3 regions of the Streptomyces sp. NPDC059010 genome follow, and region 3 is predicted to be linked to each of the others. Evidence: riboswitches for the same ligand, from Rfam matches in the RefSeq annotation. Region 3 holds a riboswitch; each other region holds the start of a gene.

Region 1 (2,256 bases), on a different contig from region 3:
ACCAGGTGGGTGAGCTGGTGGTGACCCGTCCCATGCCGTCGATGCCGCTGTACTTCTGGAACGACCCCGACGGCGGCAGGTACCACGACGCCTACTTCTCGGTGTACCCCGGTGTGTGGCGGCACGGCGACTGGATCACCGTGACGGGCCACGGTTCGGTGATCGTCCACGGCCGCTCCGACTCGACGCTGAACCGCAACGGCGTACGCCTCGGCAGCGCCGACATCCACGACGTCGTCGAACGCCTCCCCGAGATCACGGAAGCCCTGGTCATCGGCATGGAGGAGCCGGACGGCGGCTACTGGATGCCGCTGTTCGTCGTCCCGGCGGCCGGCATCGAAGTAGACGACGCCTTGCGCGACCGCATTCGCGATGCGATCCGCACCGGCGCCTCGCCCCGCCACGTCCCCGACGAGATCCTCGCCGTCCCGGCCGTCCCGCACACACGCACCGGCAAGAAGCTGGAGCTCCCGGTGAAACGGCTTCTCCAGGGCGCCCCGGTCGAGCAGGTCGTCAACCCCGCCGCCGTGGACGAGCCCGACCTCATCGACTACTACGCCCAACTGGGAGCAGAACGGCGCAGCCGCAGGAGGCAGGGCTGAAACACCTCCAGGCGGGTCGGGCACAGGGTTGAGTTCTACGGCGCCGAACATTTGGGCCTGGAGGCGTGGTCCGTACGCGCACAGGGCGGATGCGGCGTGGCGAGAGGGGCCCACGTTGCGGATGCACCGTGAGGCGGGTGATGTCGACCGAGCCGGTGCCCGGTTGGGCGGTGATTGCGGAGGGCGGCGCAGGTAAGGGTTGGGTGAGAGCGGAGGGTGGTCGGTCCGTGGGGCATTGGGCATGTACCGGTCGAAGAGTAGTGTCGGCTCGATATCGACGACGGCAGAACGGAAGCCGGTGGGAATCCGGCACGGTCGCGCCACTGTGTGCCGGCCCCTTGGAACGGGGCGGCGAGTCAGACCCGTAGCCGTCGTCATGTGCACCACCGAGATGGGACGCGAACTCCCTTAAGGAGGCCTTGCCATGGCCCAGCATGTCGCTCAGCCGACCGCCACCACTCCCGCTCTCCCCGCCAAGCTGCCGATCGGCGCGATCGTCCCGTGGGCGGTCTTCTTCGGCATCCTGATGCTGGTCCTGCTGTACTTCGTCGGCGCAGAGCAGGGCGCCACCGCCGTCGTCTCCGGCGAGGACGTCCACGAGTGGGTGCACGACGCCCGCCATCTGCTCGGGTTCCCCTGCCACTGACGCCGCGGAGCCACCACCCTCATGAACTCCGCAATCGTAAGAAACCTGCTGGTGCGGGGCATGCTGGCAGGGCTCGGCGCGGGTGTGCTCGCGCTGGTCGCCGCCTACTTCCTCGGTGAACCGAGCGTCGGCAAGGCGATCGGCTTCGAGGAGGCGCACGCTCCCGCGCACGAGCACGAGGTCGAACTCGTCTCCCGGAGTCTTCAGTCCACCGCCGGCCTGGCCACCGGTGTGCTGATCTACGGGGTCGCCTTCGGCGGTATCGCCGCTCTCGTCTACTGCTTCGCCCTCGGCCGTGTCGGCCGGTTCACCCCGCGGGCCACCGCGTTGCTGCTGTCCGGCTGCGCGTTGCTCGCCGTCTATGTCGTGCCGTTCCTGAAGTACCCGGCCAACCCGCCGGCCGTCGGTGACCCGGACACCATCGGCAAGCGGACCACGCTGTACTTCCTGATGATGGTGCTGAGCGTGCTCCTCGCGATCGCCGCGACCATCCTGGGCAAGCGGCTCGCCCCGCGGTTCGGGAACTGGTGGGCGAGCGTGGGAGCGGTCGTCGCGTTCGCGCTGGTGATCGGAGTGGCGTACGCGTTCCTGCCGGCCGTCAATGAGGTGCCCGCGGACTTCCCGGCCACGGTGCTGTGGCGGTTCCGGCTCTCCGCGCTGGCCATGCAGGTCACCCTGTGGGCAGGGTTCGGGCTCGTCTTCGGCGAGTTGGCCGAGCGGCTGCTGAACCCCAGGCCGGCCGCCGCGGCGTCGTCTTCGACGGTGGCCGCCCCCGGCTGATCAGGACGCGACGCCCCCAGCCGATCTGGACGTGACCATGCGCGATGCGCGAGGGCCCGCGGAACCGTCCGGGGGCCCTCTCGCGTTCTTCGGACATCCGACCGACCCCGGCCAGGACATGACCCGACGATCCGAGCGACCACACCGACGGGACAGCGACCACACCGACGGGACGGGGACGGCCGAGGCCAGCACAGCGGAGGAGCCCCGTGGCCAAGCACCCCCAGC
Region 2 (2,256 bases), on a different contig from region 3:
TGAGCAGCACGGGATTCATGAGCGCGGTCGGCTCGACACGGCAGGCCTGCGCCTGCATGGCCTGAGCCCGCCCGATCTCGGCGCCCTCGCGCGTGACGAACGAATTCAGGGACATGTTCTGCGCCTTGAACGGCGCGACCTTCACACCCTGCCGCACCAGCCACCGGCAGATCCCGGCGGTGACGACGCTCTTGCCCGCGTCGGAGGTGGTACCGGCGACGAGAAGCCCACCGCCCGTCATGACGTACGCCCCTTCGCGATACGGCGCGCGGCGACACAGACGCCGAGCGCGAGCCAGCCGACGCGCTTCGACAGCCGTACGGCACGCTCGATGTCGGAGGTGCCGACGGTCCGCCCGTCCGCGTTGAGCACGGGCCGCTGCTCGACCCGCCCGCCGTAGGACAGCGTCCCGCCCAGCCGCACACCGAGCGCCCCCGCGAACGAGGCCTCGACGGGCCCGGCGTTGGGGCTCGGGTGCTTGGCGGCATCGTCACGCCAGGCTCGTACGGCCCCCCGGGAGTCACCCCCGGCGACGGCGGCGAGTACGGCGGTGAGCCGTGCCCCCGGCCACCCCGCCACGTCGTCGAGCCGGGCCGAGGCCCACCCGTACCGCCGATACCGGGGCGACTTGTGTCCGACCATGGCATCGAGCGTGTTCACGGCCCGGAACCCGAGCAGCCCCGGCACCCCGCCGAAGGCCCCCCACACGAGCGCCCCCACCACGGCATCGGAGGTGTTCTCGGCAACGGACTCGACCACGGCCCGCGCGATCCCGTCCGCGTCCAGCGCCTGCGGATCCCGCCCGCACAGATGCGGCAGCCGCGCCCGCGCCCCCTCGACGTCCCCCGCCTCCAGGGCACGCCCGATGCCCCGGGCCTCGCGCGCGAGCGACGTTCCGCCGACAACGGCCCAGGTGGCGGCGGCGGTCAGTGCGACGGAGGTGGCGGGAGACATACGTACGGCACGTGCGGCGAGCGCCCCGACGGCCACGGCGCCACCGGCGCACACGACGGTGTGCACCGCACCCCGCGCGCGGTCGTCGCGCCACAACACCCTCTCCACGGCCCCGGCGGCCCGCCCGAACGCGGCGACCGGATGCCCCCGGCGCGGATCGCCGAGCAGCAGGTCACCGAGGAGTCCGGCGGCGGCGCCGTACGCGAAGACGCGATCGGCACGCATCGGGGTCAGCCGACCGTGGGTTCAGCCGAGGGGCCGGACACGGGTCCGACAGTGCCGGACGTGGGTCCGGCAGTGCATCTCGATCGGCAGGCGAGCATCGCGTTATGTCCTCACTCAGGGTGTCCACGCCCTGGTTCGACGAGACCGACGACGAGAGTTCCTGGCTCCCGGGGCTATCTACCCCGGTCACAGTGGCGGGACCGCGCCGGATTCACACCGGCTTCCTCTTCTGCCGCCGTACATGGCTCCGGCAGTCCACCACGGGGTTGGAAGGGGCGTCAACTTGCCGTTGACCTGCGATGGGGGAGTGTGCAGAACCCCACACCGCTACCACGCCGACCTGCCCCCGGTGTCCGACTTGGGAGGCAATTCCCCTGTGCGGGGCGGCCTTCCGCAACCCGCTTGCGGCGGTGGGTCGCGACCCTCTGGAATAACGCGTACAGGGATAAAACACGCGGGAGGGACAAGCCAGTTGGCGTATGTGACCGGTCGTTTCCCGGAGGCCCTCGGACCAGCGGTGGCCCGGCTGCGGGGGCCGGACGGCAAGACCGTCGGCACGGGATTCCTGCTCGCTCCGGGCACCGTCGCCACCTGCGCCCATGTCGTGGCGGACGCCCTCCGTACCGACGCACGGGACGAGACGGCCCCCACCCGGCCGGTCACCGTGGAGTTCCCGCTGCAACGCGGATCCGCGGCGTACGAGGCGTCGGTGTCGGCCTGGTGCCCGGTGGCACCCGACGGCACCGGCGACATCGCGCTGCTGCGGCTCCCGGAACCGGCGGCACTCGAAGCGGCAGCGTCCGAAGCGACCGACGTCCCCGTCCCCACCCCCGCCCCCGTTTCCGTCCCCTCCGCGACGCCGGGCGGCGCATCTCCCGTCCCGCTCGCCGGAGTCGGCGATGTCTGGGACCACCGGTTCCGCATCCTCGGTTTCCCCGCCACCGCCGAACACGGAGCCTGGATCGGCGGACGGCTGCGCGGCGCGGTCGGGCAGGGCTGGATCTCGATGGAGGCCGACGGCACCGCGTACCGCATCACCCCCGGCTGCAGCGGAGCGCCGGTCTGGGACGAGGAGTC
Region 3 (2,256 bases):
CGTGATGGCCGTCTCCGCCTCACCGTCGGCGCCGGTGAACGGCTCCTCCTTGTGGTCGCCGAGGCCGAGGGCCAGCGGCAGCACGGCGAGCGCGGCCACGACGACCAGCAACAGGATATTGATCTTGGTGTTCCTGCTCATGGGGCTACCGCCTCCGACTCGGTCCCGGACCGCTTCTTGGCGAGGAGTACGCCCAGCCGGGTCAGTTCCCCCTTGCTGGACTGCACCAGCAGCCGCATCACCAGCACCGTGAGCAGGCCCTCGCTCACCGCGAGCGGGATCTGGGTGAGGGCGAAGATGGAGCCGAACTTGCCGAGCGCGCCCAGGAATCCGCTGCCCGGGTCGGGGAAGGCGAGCGCCAGCTGGACGCTGGTCACGCAGTAGGTGGACAGGTCGGCGACGAACGCGCCGAAGAACACGGCGACCATCAGCGGCACGTCGTAGCGCCGCAGCAGTTTGTAGATCGCGTATCCGGCCCAGGGCCCGACGATCGCCATGGAGAAGACGTTGGCGCCGAGCGTGGTCAGGCCGCCGTGTGCCAGGAGCAGCGCCTGGAAGAGCAGGGTGATGGTGCCCAGGACCGCCATGATCGGTGGCCGGAACAGGATGGCGCCCAGGCCCGTGCCGGTGGGGTGCGAGCAGCTCCCGGTCACCGAGGGCAGCTTCAGCGCGGACAGGACGAAGGTGAAGGCTCCGGAGGCGCCGAGGAGCAGCGTGCTCTCCGGGTGCTCCCGTACCTCACGGGTGAGTGACCGGACTCCGTGGACTACGAAGGGCGCGGACGCGACGCCCCAGGCGACCGCGTGCGCCGGAGGCAGAAAACCCTCGGCTATGTGCATGGCTCAGCAGACCCTCTCCAGCACCTCGTGGATGGTTGACGTGCCTTGGCCGGTCTCCTGGCTGACGGGTACCACCGCCCGTGCTCCGCCTTCCCGGGTCCCTAAAACCCAGTGGCTGCCCGTCAGGGCCGGAGCCGGACTTCCCGATTCACAGTGGCGAGGGCCGCACCGGCATCACACCGGATTTCCCGTTCACCAAGGCGTGGTGACATTAGTGCCCGTGCACGGCGGCTGACAAGCGCGCCCCGGGGGCGGGAAAGGGGCGTTCGCCCGCTTCATGGCGGGTTCCCCCGGCGGCGCGTAACGTGACGGAGCATGAAGATCCTCATCAGCGCGGACATGGAGGGCGCCACCGGCGTGACCTGGCCGGACGACGTGATGCCGGGTGCTCCGCAGTGGGAGCGGTGCCGCTCGCTGTTCACCTCGGACGTCAACGCCGCCGTACTCGGCTTCTTCGACGGCGGCGCCGACGACGTCCTCATCAACGAGGCGCACTCGACCATGCGCAATCTGCTGCTCGAACAGCTCGACGAGCGGGCGCAGATGCTGACCGGCCGGCACAAGGCGCTGTCCATGGTCGAGGGCGTGCAGCACGGCGACGTGGACGGCATCGCCTTCGTCGGCTACCACGGAGGCGCCGGCATGGAGGGCGTCCTCGCCCACACCTACCTCGCGAACTCCATCACCGGGGTGTGGCTGAACGACGTACGGGCGAGCGAGGGCCTGCTGAACGCGCATGTCGTCGCCGAGTACGGCGTGCCCGTCGTGCTCGTCACCGGGGACGACGTGGCCTGCGAGGACGCGCTCGGATACGCGCCCGAGGCGCTGAAGGTCGCCGTCAAGGACCATGTCTCGCGCTACGCCGCCGTGTGCCGTACGCCGGCCAGGACCGCCGCCGACATCCGCGCGGCGGCCAAGGAGGCGGCCGTGCTGGCGGTCCGTCAGCAGCCGGTGAGCGGCGGCCCGTTCACCGTCGCGGTCGAGTTCGACGCCGAGCATCTCGCGATGGCCGCGACCGTCGTCCCGGGTGTCGAACGTATCGGCGAGCGAAAGGTGGCGTACACCAGCGAGCGGATGTACGAGGGAATCCGTACCTTCAAGGCGGTCACCACTATCGTCTCGGCCGCGGTGGAGGAGCAGTATGGCTGACGAGCAGGCACTGGACGAGGTCGTCACGTTCACGTCCGACCTCATCCGCATCGACACGACCAACCGGGGCGGCGGCGACTGCCAGGAGCGCCCCGCCGCCGAGTACGCCGCCGCGCTGCTGGCCGAAGCGGGCCTGGAGCCCACGCTGCTGGAGCGCACCAAGGGCCGGACCAATGTCGTCGCCCGGATCGAGGGCACCGACCCGGCGGCGGACGCCCTGCTCGTGCACGGTCATCTGGACGTGGTGCCCGCGCAGGCCGGCGAGTGG

The links. Region 3 has a riboswitch for cobalamin ahead of ACFWYS_RS23745 (energy-coupling factor ABC transporter permease). Riboswitches for the same ligand answer to the same signal wherever they lie in the genome.
Region 1: another riboswitch for cobalamin. It lies ahead of ACFWYS_RS04165 (CbtB-domain containing protein); the one in region 3 lies ahead of ACFWYS_RS23745 (energy-coupling factor ABC transporter permease).
Region 2: another riboswitch for cobalamin. It lies ahead of ACFWYS_RS06030 (cobalamin biosynthesis protein); the one in region 3 lies ahead of ACFWYS_RS23745 (energy-coupling factor ABC transporter permease).

What each region holds. Positions count from the first base shown of each region.
Region 1 is NZ_JBHYJA010000003.1:82,870-85,125, forward strand. Features, by position in the region: gene ACFWYS_RS04160 (acetoacetate--CoA ligase) at 1-602, shown strand, start outside; cobalamin riboswitch at 850-990, shown strand; gene ACFWYS_RS04165 (CbtB-domain containing protein) at 1,027-1,248, shown strand; gene ACFWYS_RS04170 (CbtA family protein) at 1,270-2,028, shown strand; gene ACFWYS_RS04175 (hypothetical protein) at 2,238-2,256, shown strand, end outside.
Region 2 is NZ_JBHYJA010000004.1:236,766-239,021, forward strand. Features, by position in the region: gene ACFWYS_RS06025 (cobyric acid synthase) at 1-241, opposite strand, end outside; gene ACFWYS_RS06030 (cobalamin biosynthesis protein) at 238-1,179, opposite strand; cobalamin riboswitch at 1,313-1,455, opposite strand; gene ACFWYS_RS06035 (trypsin-like peptidase domain-containing protein) at 1,661-2,256, shown strand, end outside.
Region 3 is NZ_JBHYJA010000021.1:133,117-135,372, forward strand. Features, by position in the region: gene ACFWYS_RS23740 (energy-coupling factor ABC transporter substrate-binding protein) at 1-141, opposite strand, end outside; gene ACFWYS_RS23745 (energy-coupling factor ABC transporter permease) at 138-839, opposite strand; cobalamin riboswitch at 869-1,054, opposite strand; gene ACFWYS_RS23750 (M55 family metallopeptidase) at 1,155-1,988, shown strand; gene ACFWYS_RS23755 (M20/M25/M40 family metallo-hydrolase) at 1,981-2,256, shown strand, end outside.